Regions from separate parts of the Pseudomonas sp. S3_C06 genome, predicted to be linked through region 2. Evidence: riboswitches for the same ligand, from Rfam matches in the RefSeq annotation. Region 2 holds a riboswitch; the other holds the start of a gene.
What was found. A riboswitch is a leader RNA that binds a small molecule or an ion and turns the genes downstream of it on or off. The one in region 2 is predicted to bind cobalamin.
Positions count from the first base shown of each region.

Region 1: it holds a riboswitch for cobalamin, as region 2 does, so the genes downstream of both, cobW (cobalamin biosynthesis protein CobW) here and cobO (cob(I)yrinic acid a,c-diamide adenosyltransferase) in region 2, are expected to answer to the same signal.

Region 1 is NZ_CP162747.1:98,939-106,811, reverse strand. Features, by position in the region: gene cobN (cobaltochelatase subunit CobN) at 1-2,558, opposite strand, end outside; gene cobW (cobalamin biosynthesis protein CobW) at 2,562-3,635, opposite strand; cobalamin riboswitch at 3,735-3,946, opposite strand; cobalamin riboswitch at 4,863-5,084, shown strand; gene AB4N44_RS00375 (CbtB domain-containing protein) at 5,209-5,406, shown strand; gene AB4N44_RS00370 (CbtA family protein) at 5,418-6,119, shown strand; gene AB4N44_RS00365 (cobalamin biosynthesis protein) at 6,116-6,529, shown strand; gene cobM (precorrin-4 C(11)-methyltransferase) at 6,611-7,357, shown strand; gene nfuA (Fe-S biogenesis protein NfuA) at 7,502-7,873, opposite strand, start outside.
Region 2 is NZ_CP162747.1:5,786,726-5,794,598, reverse strand. Features, by position in the region: gene AB4N44_RS25805 (cobyric acid synthase) at 1-742, opposite strand, end outside; gene cobD (threonine-phosphate decarboxylase CobD) at 739-1,731, opposite strand; gene cbiB (adenosylcobinamide-phosphate synthase CbiB) at 1,724-2,632, opposite strand; gene bluB (5,6-dimethylbenzimidazole synthase) at 2,629-3,279, opposite strand; gene AB4N44_RS25785 (cobyrinate a,c-diamide synthase) at 3,276-4,676, opposite strand; gene cobO (cob(I)yrinic acid a,c-diamide adenosyltransferase) at 4,673-5,284, opposite strand; cobalamin riboswitch at 5,366-5,595, opposite strand; gene AB4N44_RS25775 (hypothetical protein) at 5,759-6,343, shown strand; gene AB4N44_RS25770 (PQQ-dependent sugar dehydrogenase) at 6,410-7,723, shown strand; gene AB4N44_RS25765 (C40 family peptidase) at 7,859-7,873, opposite strand, start outside.

The DNA.
Region 1 (7,873 bases), 1.0 Mb from region 2:
GCGGGGCCGCAGGCGTCCAGGCGTGGGGCGACGACTTCGCGCAGATTGTCGATGATTGCGCCGACTTCAGCCCAACGCGGTCCTTGTAGGAGTGAGCCTGCTCGCGATGGCGGTGTGTCAGGCAAATCTGTATCGAATGACACTCCGCTATCGCGAACAGGCTCACTCCTACAAGGGGATTGCAGCGTCTGGAAAATCAGTTCAGTGGCAAACAGTTCGAGGCGTTCGCGGGTGTCGCCGGCGGTGCGCCAGACTTCGTCGCTTTGCTCTTGCAGCTCTGCGGGACGCGGGCCGGTCCATGGATCGGCCAACGCACAGTCGAGCGGATCGAAACCAAGTTCGAATGCTTTGGCCAGTGCGCGCAGCAGGCTCGACTGCGCGCCCTTCCCGTCTCCGCGCGGAATACGCAACAACGCCAACAACGTATCAATGCGCAATCGCCCGCTCGGTGACTCGCCGAAAATGTGCAAGCCATCGCGAATCTGCGATTCCTTCAAATCACACAAATAGGTATCGAGACGCGGCAACCAGATCGCCGCGTCGGCGTCGCTGTCCATCCCGGCGTCGAGTTGCAGTTCGCGGTCGATCTGCGTGTCCCGCACCAGTTGCAGAATGTCGCGCTGCAACTCGCGGGCGCGACGCGGATCGAGCAACTGCGCTTCGTAATATTCGTCGGCCAGCAGCTCCAGATTGCGCAACGGCCCATAGGTTTCGGCGCGGGTCAGCGGCGGCATCAGGTGGTCGATGATCACCGCTTGCGTACGCCGCTTGGCCTGGGCGCCCTCGCCCGGGTCATTGACGATAAACGGATAGATGTTCGGCAGCGGCCCGAGCACTGCGTCCGGCCAGCAGTTTTCCGAAAGGCCAACGCCTTTGCCCGGCAGCCATTCGAGGTTGCCGTGCTTGCCGACGTGAATCACGCCGTGGGCGCCGTAGGTGTTGCGCAACCAGAAATAGAACGCCAGATAACCGTGCGGCGGCACCAGATCGGGATCGTGATAGACCGCGCTCGGATCGACCTGATAACCGCGCGCCGGCTGAATGCCGACGAAGGTCAGGCCGAAGCGCAGACCAGCAATCATCATCCGCCCGTCGCGGCACATCGGATCGTTTTGCGGCGGGCCCCAGCGTTCGACAACGGCGGCGCGATTGGCCTCGGGCAGCGCATTGAACATCGTCAGGTACGCGTCCATCGCCAGGCTTTGCTGGCACGGGCGCAGATCAATCGTGTCGAGATCGTTGCTGACGCCGCCGAGCAATTGCTGGATCAACTCGGTGCCGCTGCCCGGCAGTTCAGCGGTGAGCGGATAACCCTCAGCCTGCAACGCGCGCAGGATATTCAGCGCCGCTGCGGGCGTGTCGAGGCCGACGCCGTTGCCGATGCGTCCGTCGCGGGTCGGGTAATTGGCGAGAATCAGCGCAATGCGTTTTTCGCCATTCGGCACCCGTGCCAGAGCAATCCAGCGCCGCGCCAGTTCCGCGACAAAATCCATGCGCTCAGGCTGCGCGCGGTAGCAGACCACATCGGACTGGCTGCGCTCACTGCGCCAGGCCAGATCCTTGAAACTGATCGGCCGACTGATGATGCGCCCGTCGAGTTCCGGCAAGGCAATGTGCATCGCCAGATCCCGTGGCCCCAGACCTTGCTCACTGTCACGCCAGCCGGGCTCGTTGTCCTGCGCGCAGATCGCCTGGATCACCGGAATATTGCGGCGAAACGGCCGCAGATGCGGCGCTTCAGGGCTGGACTGAGCGAATCCAGTGGTGTTGAGAATCACCCCCGCCTCGACTTCATCCAGCCAATCCTCGACCACCGCCAGGCAGCCGGGTTCTTTCAGACTGGCCAGCGCGATCGGCAGCGGATTCAACCCCGCTGCCTGCAAGCGCTGGCAGAAAACATCGATGAACGCGGTGTTCGCCGCTTGCAGGTGCGAGCGGTAAAACAGCACCGCCGCCACCGGGTTTTCCGGCAGCCATTCGGCTTGCCAGTCACTCAGTGCGGCGCTGGTTTTGTTCGGGTGGTAAATCGCCGTGCGCGGCAGGGTTTGCGGTTCTTCCCAGGCGTAATCGCGGGCGAGCCAACGGCTGGCCAGACAGCGGAAGAAATCCAGCGCGTTGCCCAGACCGCCCTGACGCAAAAACTGCCAGAGCCGGTCGCGATCTTCTGCATTGACGGTGCTCAAGTCGCTGAGCTCCGGATCGGGACGGTCATCGCCCGGTACCAGAATCACCTGCACGCCACGTTCGGCTAGCTCGACCAAGCGCTCGACGCCATAACGCCAATAGGCAATGCCGCCGTGCAGCGAGATCAGAATGACCTTGGCGTGACGCAGCACTTCGTCGACATACAGATCGACCGAAGCGTGATTCTGCACCTGCATCGGATTGGCCAGACGCAGGCTCGGATAATCTTCCGGCAACTGCTGCGCGGCTTCGGCGAGCAGCGCCAGGCTGGAGTCGCCGCTGCACAGGATCACCAGCTCGGCGGGGGTTTGGCCAAGGTCGGCAATGTTGTCATCCGAGACGAAACCGCCGGGCTGAGTCCTGAGCAGGTGCATGGTTTAAACGCTGAGCGCAGCGCGCAGTTGCGCTTCGAGTTGGGCGGCGTCGAGTTCCTGACCGATCAGCACCAGACGCGTGACGCGCGCTTCCTCGGCACCCCACTGACGGTCGAAATGCTTGTCGAAACGCGTGCCCACGCCCTGGATCAGCAAACGCATTGGCTTGTTCGGAATGGCCGCAAAGCCCTTCACGCGCAAGATGCCGTGCTTGACCACCAGTTGCGTCAGGGCGTCGAGCAGTAGGCTTTCATCAGCTTGCGGAAGTTCGATGGAGATCGAATCGAAGGCGTCGTGATCGTGGTCATCGTGGTCGTCATCGCCTTCACCGTGGTGGTGATCATGGTGGCTGTGGCGGCTGTCGATGTGTTCTTCGGAACCGGCGCCGAGGCCGATCAACACGTCCAGTGGCAGACGGCCGTTGCTGGCTTCGATGATTTTGACGGCGGGCGGCAATTCTTCGGCGACTTCTGCGCGAACGCGAGCGAGGTCTTCCGGGCTGGTCTGATCGGCCTTGTTGAGGATGACGAGGTCGGCGCTGGCCAGTTGGTCGGCGAACAGTTCGTGCAGCGGCGATTCGTGATCGAGGTTCGGGTCGAGTTTGCGCTGCGCATCGACTTGATCCGGGAACGCGGCGAAGGTGCCAGCGGCTACGGCCGGGCTGTCGACCACGGTGATCACCGCGTCAACGGTGCAGGCGCTGCGGATTTCCGGCCACTGGAAGGCTTGCACCAGCGGTTTTGGCAGGGCCAGGCCCGAGGTTTCGATGAGGATGTGATCGAGGTCACCGCGACGCGCGACCAGTTCACGCATCACCGGAAAAAATTCTTCCTGAACGGTGCAGCACAGACAGCCGTTGGCCAGTTCGTAGACGCGGCCGGTGGCTTCTTCTTCGGTGCAGCCGATGGTGCATTGCTTGAGGATTTCACCGTCGATGCCCAGCTCGCCGAACTCATTGACGATCACCGCGATGCGACGGCCTTGGGCGTTATCGAGCATGTGCCGCAGCAGCGTGGTTTTGCCCGAGCCGAGGAAGCCGGTGACGATGGTGACGGGGAGTTTGGCCAGTGTTTTCATCGGTATGCCCTTTGGCAAGCGGCGGGCATACGGGACGAGAACCGGCCACGCGCGTGCGCGCCGGAAGCGTTCGCCACCGGATCACCCCGCCCGGTTGTAGTGAGAATCTGTGACGAGGCAGGTCTCCTGGCTGACGGTGTTCAGGCATTGGGCCTGGCGTTGGCTGCGCCTTCCCGCTGGCTCATGGGTTGAGCTGGCAGTGGCGTGGCAGCGAACATCACCGTTCACAGTTGCGGGGGCAGCCGCGGCATTGACCGCGTTCCCTTCTTAGCTTCGGCAACGGCCGAAGAACCTCGAAAGCGCAAGGCTACGCATGGTGTGGTTTTGGGTCAATGCTTTGGGGGTTTTGGATTGGGGGCATATCCGTTGCTGCGGGTGCTGCTTCTGGCGGTTTCGCTCTTACAGCGAGTCCCTTTTTCAAACGCCAAAAAGGAACCAAAAGGCTTTGCCCCGGCGTACGGCACTTCGCTGAGGCTCAGTGTTCCCTCGCTACGGTGTCCATCCGGGGGCATCGCCTACGGTTTGCTTCGCTGCACCTCCTCTCGATGTGTGCGGCTTCGCCGCACGGCGCTACGCGCCTACCCCCGGATGAACACCTTCGCTCGGCCTGCCGAAGGGGCAAAAGATCAAAAGCCAAAGCCAAAGCCAAAGCCAAAGCAGGATCAAAAACCAGATCAAGAGCCCCTCACCCTAGCCCTCTCCCCAAGGGAGAGGGGACTGACCGAGGTGTTTGGGAGAGCTACGCCGACGTGCGATACCGAGTTGAACTCAAGCTTTGAAAAGCCCAAAAATCGGCCCCCTCTCCCTCGGGAGAGGGCTGGGGTGAGGGGAAGCACCACCACAAATCCAAAGCCGACCACGCCCCGCTCTTCACCACTCAATAGGCCGAGTGTCAGCTCGCCTGCTCTTGATCTTGATCCACGGGCGACGTCGGAAGGCTGAGTGGAGGGATTGATCCGGGCGTGGGAGCGTAGCGACCGTTTGGCGCAGCCAAACACAGCGAGAGGAGGTGCAGCGAAGCAAACCGTAGGCGCTGCGCCCGGATCGATCCCGGAGCGAAGGAACCCCGAGCCCCAGCGAGCGGGCCGCACGTAGGAGCAAGCCTTTTTGGTTACTTTTTCGGCGTCTGGAAAAAGTGACCCGCCGTAAGGGCGGAACCCTAATCAGCCACACCCGCAGCAACGGATATACACCCAAAAATTGACCAAAACCCCACCCCCATGCTCTCCTACACAACTTGTTACGGGTGCCCTTCACAGGGTGAAACGGGAAACCGGTGAATCATGTGCTTTACTCAGAGCCATGTCAGTCCGGTGCTGCCCCCGCAACGGTAAGCGAGCGAAGCGTCAAAACCACTGTGTCTGTACGGCATGGGAAGGTGACGCTTGCAGGTCGGCATGACGCCAACCCCTCGTGAGCCCGGAGACCGGCCCGCAACACACAGCCCGCACCTTGTGCGTCGCTGAACATAACAAACCCGCGGTGGGCGGGCGCTGTTCGAACCTCTGCGAGCCCGACCCGCAGGGGTTTTCATGCGCTCGATTCACCCACTGACATTCCAGAGGGAAGCGCCATGTCGATCATCAGCAGCACCGGCAGCAACACGGACAAAATCGCCAGCACCACCACCCTGAGCCAACGCCTGGCCGCCGCGATCTTCGCGTCGATCCTCGGCGCCAGCCTGGTCTACTTTGCCGGTTTCTCGCACATCGAAGCGGTGCACAACGCCGCCCACGATACCCGCCACAGCGCCGCGTTCCCGTGCCACTGAGACCTGTCGACATGATCAAGCGTATTGCGCAAACCGCAGGTTTCACCGGTCTGCTGGCCGCCCTGCTCCTCACCCTGCTGCAAAGCTTCTGGGTGTCGCCACTGATTCTTCAGGCCGAGACGTTCGAGAAAGCCGAACCGGTTGCAGAAGTTCACGAACACGCCGCCGGCACCGCTGCGCACACCCACGACGCCGAAGCCTGGGAGCCGGAAGACGGCTGGCAGCGCGTGGTCTCGACCACGGGCGGCAATCTGGTCGTTGCCGTCGGTTTCGCCCTGATGCTCGCGGGCCTGTACACCCTGCGCGCGCCGACCAAAACCTCGCAAGGCTTGCTCTGGGGCCTGGCCGGTTACGCGACATTCGTACTGGCACCGACGATGGGCCTGCCACCTGAATTGCCGGGCACTGCCGCTGCTGATCTGGCCTCACGCCAGATGTGGTGGATCGGCACCGCCGCTTCGACCGCTGTCGGCCTGTCGTTGATTGCGTTCAGCCGTCACTGGCTGATGAAAATCCTCGGCGTGGCCATCCTTGCTGTGCCGCATGTAATCGGCGCACCCCAGCCGCAAGTGCATTCGATGCTCGCTCCCGAGGCATTGGAAGCTCAGTTCAAAATCGCTTCGCAGTTGACCAACGTGGTGTTCTGGCTGGCCCTCGGCCTGATCAGCGCCTGGTTGTTCCGCCGCAAAAGCGATGGCCAATACCACGCATGACCGATGACAGCGCAGCGCCGACCTTCGTGATCGGCCTGGGCTGCCAGCGCGGCTGCCCGGCCAGTACGCTGCGCGCGTTACTTGATCAGGCGTTACAGGCTCATCGGATTGAGCTGCAAGCAGTCAAGGCCTTGGCCAGTATCGACCTGAAGCGTGATGAGCCCGGTCTCCAGGAACTCGCCGCACAGCTGGCGCTGCCGTTGCTGTACTTCAGCAGCGCAGAACTGGCCAGTTATCAGGAACGACTCAGCCACCGTTCCGAGATCGCTTACGAACGTACCGGTTGCTATGGCGTCGCCGAAAGCGCCGCGCTGGCCCTTGCCGAACAGCTGATTCAGGCACCGGCAAAACTGCTGATTTCCCGGCAAAAATACGCTCAGGCCACCTTCGCATTGGCCGGCGCAGCATAAATTCCCGATAATCCCCGCCACCGATCATGAGCAATCTTCATCTGAAGCGATTGCCGTGCCCCTTTTTCACAGGATTCAACCATGACCGTTTACTTCATCGGCGCTGGCCCCGGCGACCCGGAACTGATCACTGTCAAAGGCCAGCGGCTGATTCGCAGCTGCCCGGTGATCATTTATGCAGGCTCGCTGGTACCGGCGGCGGTGCTGGACGGTCATCAGGCGCAAACCGTGGTCAACAGCGCTGAATTGCATCTGGAACAGATCATCGAATTGATCAAAACCGCGCACGCCAACGGTGATGATGTGGCGCGCGTGCATTCCGGTGATCCGAGCCTGTATGGCGCGATTGGTGAGCAGATTCGCTATCTGCGCGAGCTGAATATTCCATTCGAGATTATTCCGGGAGTGACGGCAACGGCAGCCTGTGCGGCGTTGCTGGGTGCGGAACTGACGTTGCCGGACGTCTCGCAAAGCGTGATTCTGACCCGCTACGCCGACAAGACCGCCATGCCGGCCGGTGAGGAACTGGGCAGTCTGGCGCAGCATGGCGCGACCATGGCGATTCATCTGGGGGTTAACCATCTGCAGAAGATTCTGGTGGAACTGCTGCCGCATTACGGCGCGGACTGCCCGATTGCGGTGATTCACCGGGCGACGTGGCCGGATCAGGATTGGGTGATGGGAACGCTGGCGGATATCGCCGGGAAGGTCGAGGCCAAAGGGTTTCGGCGTACGGCGTTGATTCTGGTGGGTCGCGTTTTGGGGAGTGAGGTGTTTAGCGAGTCATCGCTGTATCGCGCCGGGCATGCGCATCTTTATCGACCTTGAAGGCCCTTTCGCGAGCAGGCTCGCTCCCACATTGGGAATGCGATCAAATGTGGGAGCGAGCTTGCTCGCGAAGGCTTTCTTGAATTTCAGCCATAAAAAAACGGCGCTCACGGGGCGCCGTTTTTCATGTCCGCAGCGAACACCTTAGTAATAGGCGTTTTCTTTCTGCGTGTGGTCGGTCACGTCGCGAACGCCCTTCAGTTCAGGGATTCGCTCAAGCAAGGTGCGCTCGATGCCTTCCTTCAAGGTCACGTCCGCCTGGCCGCAGCCCTGGCAACCGCCACCGAACTGCAGCACGGCAATGCCGTCTTCCACCACATCGATCAGGCTGACCTGACCGCCGTGGCTGGCCAGCCCCGGGTTGATCTCGGTTTGCAGGTAGTAGTTGATGCGCTCGTTGACCGGGCTGTCGGCGTTGACCATCGGGACTTTGGCGTTTGGCGCCTTGATGGTCAGCTGGCCGCCCATGCGGTCGGTGGCGTAGTCGACGACGGCGTCATCGAGAAACGCTTCGCT
Region 2 (7,873 bases):
CCTGCTCAGCCTTGTCGGTCTGGCGCTGATCGATGCCGTCCTCGGCTTCCAGATGCAGATCCATCACGTAGGGCAACACGCCCACCACCGGTTTGCCGGTACGCTGTTCCAACCAGTCAAGGCCCGGTTGCAGCAAGGCGATGTCGCCACGGAAGCGATTGATGATGAAACCTTTGACCCGCGCCTGTTCGCTTGGCGAGAGCAACTCCAGGGTGCCGACCAGATGGGCGAAAACCCCGCCGCGATTGATGTCCGCGATCAGCAGCACCGGGCAATCCACCGCTTCGGCAAACCCCATGTTGGCGATGTCGCCGGCACGCAGATTGATCTCCGCCGGCGAACCCGCGCCTTCGACCATCACCAGCGGATACGCAGCGCTGAGCCGCTCGTGGGACGCAAGCACCGCTTTCATCGCGATGGCTTTGTAGTCGTGATACGCCACGGCATTCATCGAAGTCACGGCGCGACCATGGATGATCACTTGCGCGCCGGTGTCGCTGTTGGGCTTGAGCAGCACCGGGTTCATGTCGGTGTGCGGCTCAAGAAACGCCGCTTGCGCCTGCACCGCCTGCGCACGGCCGATCTCACCACCATCAGCGGTCACCGCGCTGTTGAGCGCCATGTTCTGCGGCTTGAACGGGACGACCGCGACACCTTGGCGGGTCGCCCAGCGGCACAGCGCCGTCACCAGTGTGCTTTTACCGGCGTCGGAAGTGGTGCCCTGCACCATCAGGGTGGTCATGCGTGGTCCTTGGCGAAAGCGCTTAAAGCCTGTTCGAGACGCGCCTCTTCAGCCGCGTCGGCAGGCAGGCCAAAACGCAAACTGCTGTTGTGGGTAAAGATGCGCAGGAGAATGCCGCGACGGGCCATGAATGCGTGCAACACCTCGGCGTGTTCGGTGATCAGCCACTGGAACAGCGCGCAACCGCCCTGCGGCTTGAAGCCGTAGCGTTCAAGCAGCGCCACCAGCCGCTCACTGGCCTCATCGCTGCGAATCCGTTGGCGTGTGTGCCCTTCGGTGTCTTGCAGACACGCTTGCCCGAGCACCCGCGTCGGCCCACTCACCGCCCATGGCCCGACCTGTTCGGCGAGCAGCTTGAGCAACTTGCGCTCGGCCAGCACAAAGCCCAGACGCACCCCGGCCAGACCGAAAAACTTGCCGAACGAACGCAACACGATCAGCCCGACTTGATGCGCATGCGGCGCCAGGCTTAGTTGCGGCGTGTTATCCATGAACGCTTCATCGACCACCAGCCAACCGCCACGCCGGGCAAGCCGCGCGTGCCAGTCGAGCAATCGTGCCGGGGTCAGACTCAGACCGGTCGGGTTGTTCGGGTTGACCACCACCAGCACGTCGAGGCTGTCGAGAAAAAATTCGACTTCCTGCTCCAGCACTTCGCGCACGATGTAACCGCTGCGGCGCCAGGCTTCGGCATGTTCGGCATAACACGGTGACAACACGCCGACTTTGCCGGCGCGGCGCAAGCGCGGCAGCAACTGGATAGCCATCTGCGAACCGGCCACCGGCAGCACTTGCGCGGCACCGTAGTAATCGCACGCAGCTTGCTCCAGACCATCATCGGTTTCCGGCAACCGCGCCCAGGCGCGCAGCGGGATTTCCGGGATCGGGAACGGCCACGGCGCGAGGCCGCTGGACAGGTCGAGCCAGTCCGCCTCGGCAATGCCGTAATCGAGTGCCGCCTTGCGCAGCCGGCCACCGTGCTCAAGCATAGAATTCAGCCCCCACGCAGAGAATCAGCAGCCATAACCATACGCCGCGCTGGACCAATTGCCAGCCACGATCAATGGAATCTGCGTCAGCCGCTGCGCCCTCGCCAAGCTGAGGACGGTCGTGAAGTTCGCCGTGGTAAATCGCCGGCCCACCCAATTCCACGCCCAGTGCACCAGCGCCGGCAGCCATCACCGGGCCAGCGTTGGGGCTGTCCCATTGCGGCGCCTGGGTGCGCCAGCACTTCAGCGCGAGTCGGGTTTTGCCGAGCAGCGCGTAGGTCAATGCCACCAGACGCGCAGGAATGTAGTTCAACACGTCGTCGATTTTCGCCGCCGCCCAACCGAAGCGCTCGAAGCGTTCGTTGCGATAGCCCCACATCGCATCCAGCGTATTGCTCAAGCGATAAAGAACCACGCCCGGCGCACCCGCCACGACAAACCAGAACAGCGCGGCAAACACCGCATCGCTGCCGTTTTCCAGCACCGACTCAGTGGCAGCACGAGCGACGGCGGTGCTGTCGAGTTCATCGGTCTGGCGGCTGACTAGGTAGCCAACACGCTTGCGAGCCTCATCGAGATCATCCGCACGTAAAGCAGCAGCCACCGGCGCGACATGCTCACCGAGGCTGCGCATGCCGAGGGCGCAATACAACGCGAGAATTTCGACGACCCAGCCCACGTACGGCGCCCAGGAAAATGCGGTAGCAAGCAAGGTCAGCGGCAGCACGGCGATCACCCACGCAGTGACGCCATGGCTGCGCCAGCCCCGGCCACCGGCGTTGAATCGTTGCTCGATGCGCCCGGCGAAATTGCCGAACGCCACCAGCGGATGCCAGCGTTTCGGTTCACCCAACAGCGCATCCAGCGCCACTGCGGCGACACTCAACAACGCCACACTCATTGACTCACTCCCCAATAATTTTCATACAGCAACTCATTGAGCGGCCGCGCCTGCGCCCACCCTTCGAGTACCAGCATCGGCGCCGGATAGAACTCCTTGACCGGGCCCAGACATAAAACCGCCAGAGGTTTTGCGCCTTCGGGCAACTTCAAAAGATCAGCCAGTGCCTGAGGCTCGAACAGTGAAACCCAACCCATGCCCAGACCTTCGGCGCGCGAGGCCAGCCACAGATTCTGGATTGCGCAGGACAGCGAGGCCATGTCCATTTCCGGCAGCGTGCGGCGACCGAAGATGTGTTTTTCGCGATCGTCCATCAATGCGGCAACCAACACCTCGGCGCAGTCATGGATGCCTTCGACTTTGAGTTTCATGAACTCGTCACTGCGCTCGCCGAGGGCTTCTGCGGTGCGGACGCGTTCTTCTTCCACGAGGTTCTGGATCTGCCCGCGCAGGGCTCGGTCGCTGATACGGATGAAACGCCAGGGCTGCATCAGGCCGACGCTTGGGGCCTGGTGGGCGGCTTCCAAGAGTCGGCGCAGCAGATCCGGCTCGACCGTGCCGCCAGTGAAGTGGCGCATGTCGCGGCGTTCGGCGATGGCTCGATAAACCGCTTCGCGTTCGGCTTCGGAGAATGTGTTGTCGGTCATGGCCCTTTCGCGAGCAGGCTCGCTCCCACAGGGGATTGCATTTCGTCAGGCACGACATCGCCCACTGTAGGAGTGAGCCTGCTCGCGATAGCGTCCTCAAGGGACGGTGCAAACAATGCTGCGACAGCCACAGGATTCGACGGAAAATAGAAGTGCACATAAGAGGCCGTCATCCGCCCTTCCCGATAAACCGCCTCGGCCCCACGTCCACCATTCGGGCTCAAACCCCGTGCAATCGGCGCCAGTTCGGTAGTCGTCAGGGAATGATGATAAGTGTGCCCACGCAGCGAACCTTCCGGCAGATCCACCGCTTGCAACGCCAACGCCGCCAGACGCTTCTGCATCACCGCGTCGCCTTTGAGCAGCCCAACCAATTCGGCGCGAGTGCCTTCAACGTCCGTCAGCGAATCGAGCAGATACAGCATCCCGCCACATTCAGCGAGCAACGGTTTACCCGCTGAATGATGCGCACGAATCGCTTCAACCATCGCGGTGTTCTGCGCCAGCGCAACGTGATGCAACTCCGGATAACCACCGGGCAGATACACGCTGTCCGCTTCAGGTAATTGCGTGTCGCGGATCGGCGAGAAGAAACTCAACTCAGCACCCATCGCCCGCAGCAGATCCAGACTCGCGCCATAGGTGAAGGCAAACGCTTCATCACGGGCGACGGCGATTCGTACATTCTTCAGCAGCGGCTCGACAGCGATGATGTCAGGCGCGGCGAACTCAACCGCCGGTGGCAGCGCTACCTCACAGCTGCTGGCGAGAGCGTCGGCAGCGGCGTCGAGACGCACATCGAGGTCATTCAGTTCGCTGGCCTGCACCAGGCCGAGATGCCGGCTCGGCAGTTCGATGCCTGTTTCGCGGGACAACGCGCCGTACCAGCGCAGCCCCTCCGTGAGGCTGCCTTCGAGCAACTGCGCATGGCGCAAGGTGCCGACGCGATTGGCGAGCACACCGGCAAACGGCAGATCCGGCTGATACTTCGCTAAACCTAGAGCCAACGCACCAAAGGTCTGCGCCATGGCCGTCCCATCAATCACGCCAAGCACCGGTACACCGAAGTGCCGCGCCAGATCGGCACTGGACGGCGTGCCATCGAACAGGCCCATCACGCCCTCGATCAGAATCAGATCCGCCTCGGCAGCGGCTTCCCACAACAGACGACGACTCTCCTGCTCGCCAACCATCCACATGTCCAATTGATACACCGGCGCACCGCTGGCGCGCTCGAGAATCATCGGATCAAGGAAGTCCGGGCCGCATTTGAACACGCGCACTTTGCGCCCCTGATTGCGATGCAAACGGGCGAGCGCGGCGGTGACGGTGGTCTTGCCCTGACCGGAAGCCGGCGCGGCGATGAGCACCGCCGGGCAGTGACGTGGTTGATTCAAAGTTCGACGCCTTTCTGCGCTTTGATGCCGGCCTGGAAGGCGTGTTTGAGCATGCCCATTTCGGTGACCGTATCGCCCATCTCGATCATTTCCGGCTTGGCCGCGCGACCGGTAACGATCACGTGCTGCATCGGCGGACGCGCCTGCAAATCGCTGAGCACCTGATCGAGATCGAGGTAGCCGTGTTTGAGGGCGATGTTCAATTCGTCGAGCACCACCAGACCGATCGACGGATCGCGCAGCAGTTCACGGGACACGGCCCACGCGGCTTCGGCAGCGGCGATGTCGCGCTGACGATCCTGGGTTTCCCAGGTGAAGCCTTCGCCCATCACGTGGAAGCGAACTTGCTCGGGGAAGCGGCGGAAAAACAGCTCTTCGCCGGTGCTGTTGCGGCCCTTGATGAACTGCACCACACCGCACTGCATGCCGTGGCCCATGGCGCGGGCGAGCATGCCGAACGCCGAGCTGCTTTTGCCTTTGCCATTGCCGGTCAGCACCAGCACCAGACCGCACTCGTCGGGCGAGTTGGCAATGCGTTCGTCGATCACGGCTTTTTTGCGCTGCATACGGGCCAGATGGCGTTCGTCGCGCTCGGGGGAATCAGTCATGGGGGAGCTCTCCGTTGAGGCTGGATAACGGCGGGCAGGCACAAGAATAGACGGCAAAAAGCCTGGCATCGCCCACCGTGATGCCGCTGGATGGATCAGGCCGGTCTCCGGGCTCATGAGCGGCGTTGGCCTGACTGCGCGCCTTCCCGCTTCTTTCGAGGCAGTGGCTCAAGGCGCAGCTTTCACTCATTTACCGTTGCGGGGGCAGCGCCGGGATCGTGGTAGTTCTTCGTGCGAAGACAACCCTCACCGGCTTCCCTGTTTCACTCTGTCGACGCAGGTCACAGAGCACCTGAAACAAGCCGCGAAGGTTAGAGGGTTGGGGGTGGAGCGTCAATTAAAGAGGCGGCCATCGGGCGAATAACTGCCGCCGATCAATTATCTGCCGCCAATCTTGTGCCACACTGATACAAATGATATCAAAGAGCCATGCTTTTCCCGAAAAGCCCACCACAACAATAAAGGATGATGACGATGCAAGGCATGATCATCAGCAACCCGCGCCTGGAATTCCTGCGCCCGGTGCTCGAACGCTGGTTTGACTGTATCGACCGTTACAACGCCGTGCGCGGCGACAGCGATACCCCTTACTGGCATGACGAGAAAGCCAATCTCGGACTGCTCTCGGCGGCGGCCTGGATGGCTGAGCTGGTGACCTTGAACGAAACTCCCACGCGCAAGCAGAACGAAGAAGGCGAGCGCAACGCTCGCGCCGATCTGTTTCTGGCCGGCGCCGAAGACCGCGCCTTTATCCAGGCCACTCAGCGCTGGCCGAAGGTCACCAACCTGAATCTGACCCAAGCCCTGCTCGATATCACCAACGACGCCAAACGCATCAGCTACGCCAGCGATCTCAAGCTCGGCTGCCTGTTTATCGCGCCGCAAAAACCCCAGCACAGCGCCAGCCCCGAAGAGCTGCAGGACATGGTCGACGATCTGCAAAAGGAACACACCTGCGCGGTCGCCTGGTATTTCCCTTACGCCTACCGCAAGTTGCGCAGCGAAGCGGGCAACTATCACCCGGGCATCGCCGTGCTGTTCAAGGAAGCCCGCAGCTGAGCAGTTGAACCATCGGGCTTGCGCCCTCCTCTATGATTAGGAATGCATTCATAGGGAAGATCAGCAATGCGCAAGCCCCAGCTCGTTTTTGTCATCGCCTTCGCCGGAGGGCTCGCCGCCTGCGGTGAGACCTCCAGCCTGCAAGTCTCCGACGGCACCGGCCCGTCGCCGAAGCTGCCCGAACCGAACAAGACCCTGATCCCGACGGTGAACATCGCCCCGGCGATCGGCTGGCCCGAGGGCGGCAAACCGACAGCGGCGGCTGGCACCCAGGTGGCAGCGTTCGCCGAAGGCCTCGATCATCCGCGCTGGTTGTATGTGCTGCCCAACGGCGATGTGCTGGTGGCGGAAACCAATGCTCCGCCAAAACCGGATGACAGCAGCGGGATTCGCGGCTGGGTCATGAAGAAGGTCATGGGCAAGGCCGGCGCTGGCGTGCCCAGCCCAAACCGCATCACCTTGCTGCGTGACGCCGACCACGATGGCGTCGCTGAGACGCGCACAGTGTTCCTGCAAAACCTCAACTCACCTTTCGGTATGACGCTGGTCGGCAACGATCTGTACGTCGCCGATACCGATCGCCTGCTGCGCTTTAACTACGAACCGGGCGCGACCGAGATCAAGTCGCAGCCAATCAAGGTTGTCGATTTGCCTGGCGGCACGCTGAATCACCACTGGACCAAAAACGTCATCGCCAGCAAGGACGGCAGCAAGTTGTACGTCACGGTCGGCTCGAATAGCAACGTCGGCGAAAATGGTCTGGATAAGGAAGAAGGTCGCGCCGCGATCTGGGAAGTTGATCGGGCGACCGGCAATCACCGGATCTTTGCCTCGGGCATCCGCAACCCCAATGGCCTGGCCTGGGAACCCACCAGTGGCGCGCTGTGGACGGCAGTGAATGAACGTGACGAGATCGGCAGTGATCTGGTGCCGGACTACATCACCTCTGTGAAGGACGGTGGTTTCTATGGCTGGCCGTTCAGCTACTACGGCCAACATGTCGATGTCCGCGTTACGCCGCAAAACCCGGATCTGGTGACCAAGGCCATTGCCCCGGATTACGCCGTCGGGCCGCACACTGCGTCTTTGGGCCTGACGTTCGCCGAGGGCAACAACCTGCCGGCGCAGTTCAAGGAAGGTGCCTTTATCGGCCAGCACGGCTCATGGAATCGCAAACCGCACAGTGGCTACAAAGTGATTTTCGTGCCGTTTACCGGCGGCAAGCCGAGTGGCACACCGGTGGATGTGCTGACCGGGTTCCTCGACAAGGATGAGAATGCACTGGGCCGCCCGGTGGGCGTGGTGATCGATCAGCAGGGTGGCTTGCTGGTGGCGGATGATGTCGGCAACAAGGTGTGGCGAGTGTCGGCCAGCAAATAATTTTCGCCATGCACAAACAACTGTAGGAGTGAGCCTGCTCGCGATAGTGCCATATCAGTCGACATCATCGTTAACTGAATGACCGTTATCGCGAGCAGGCTCACTCCTACATTAGTGGATTGTGTGAGGCTTGAATTAAGGGTTATGCGC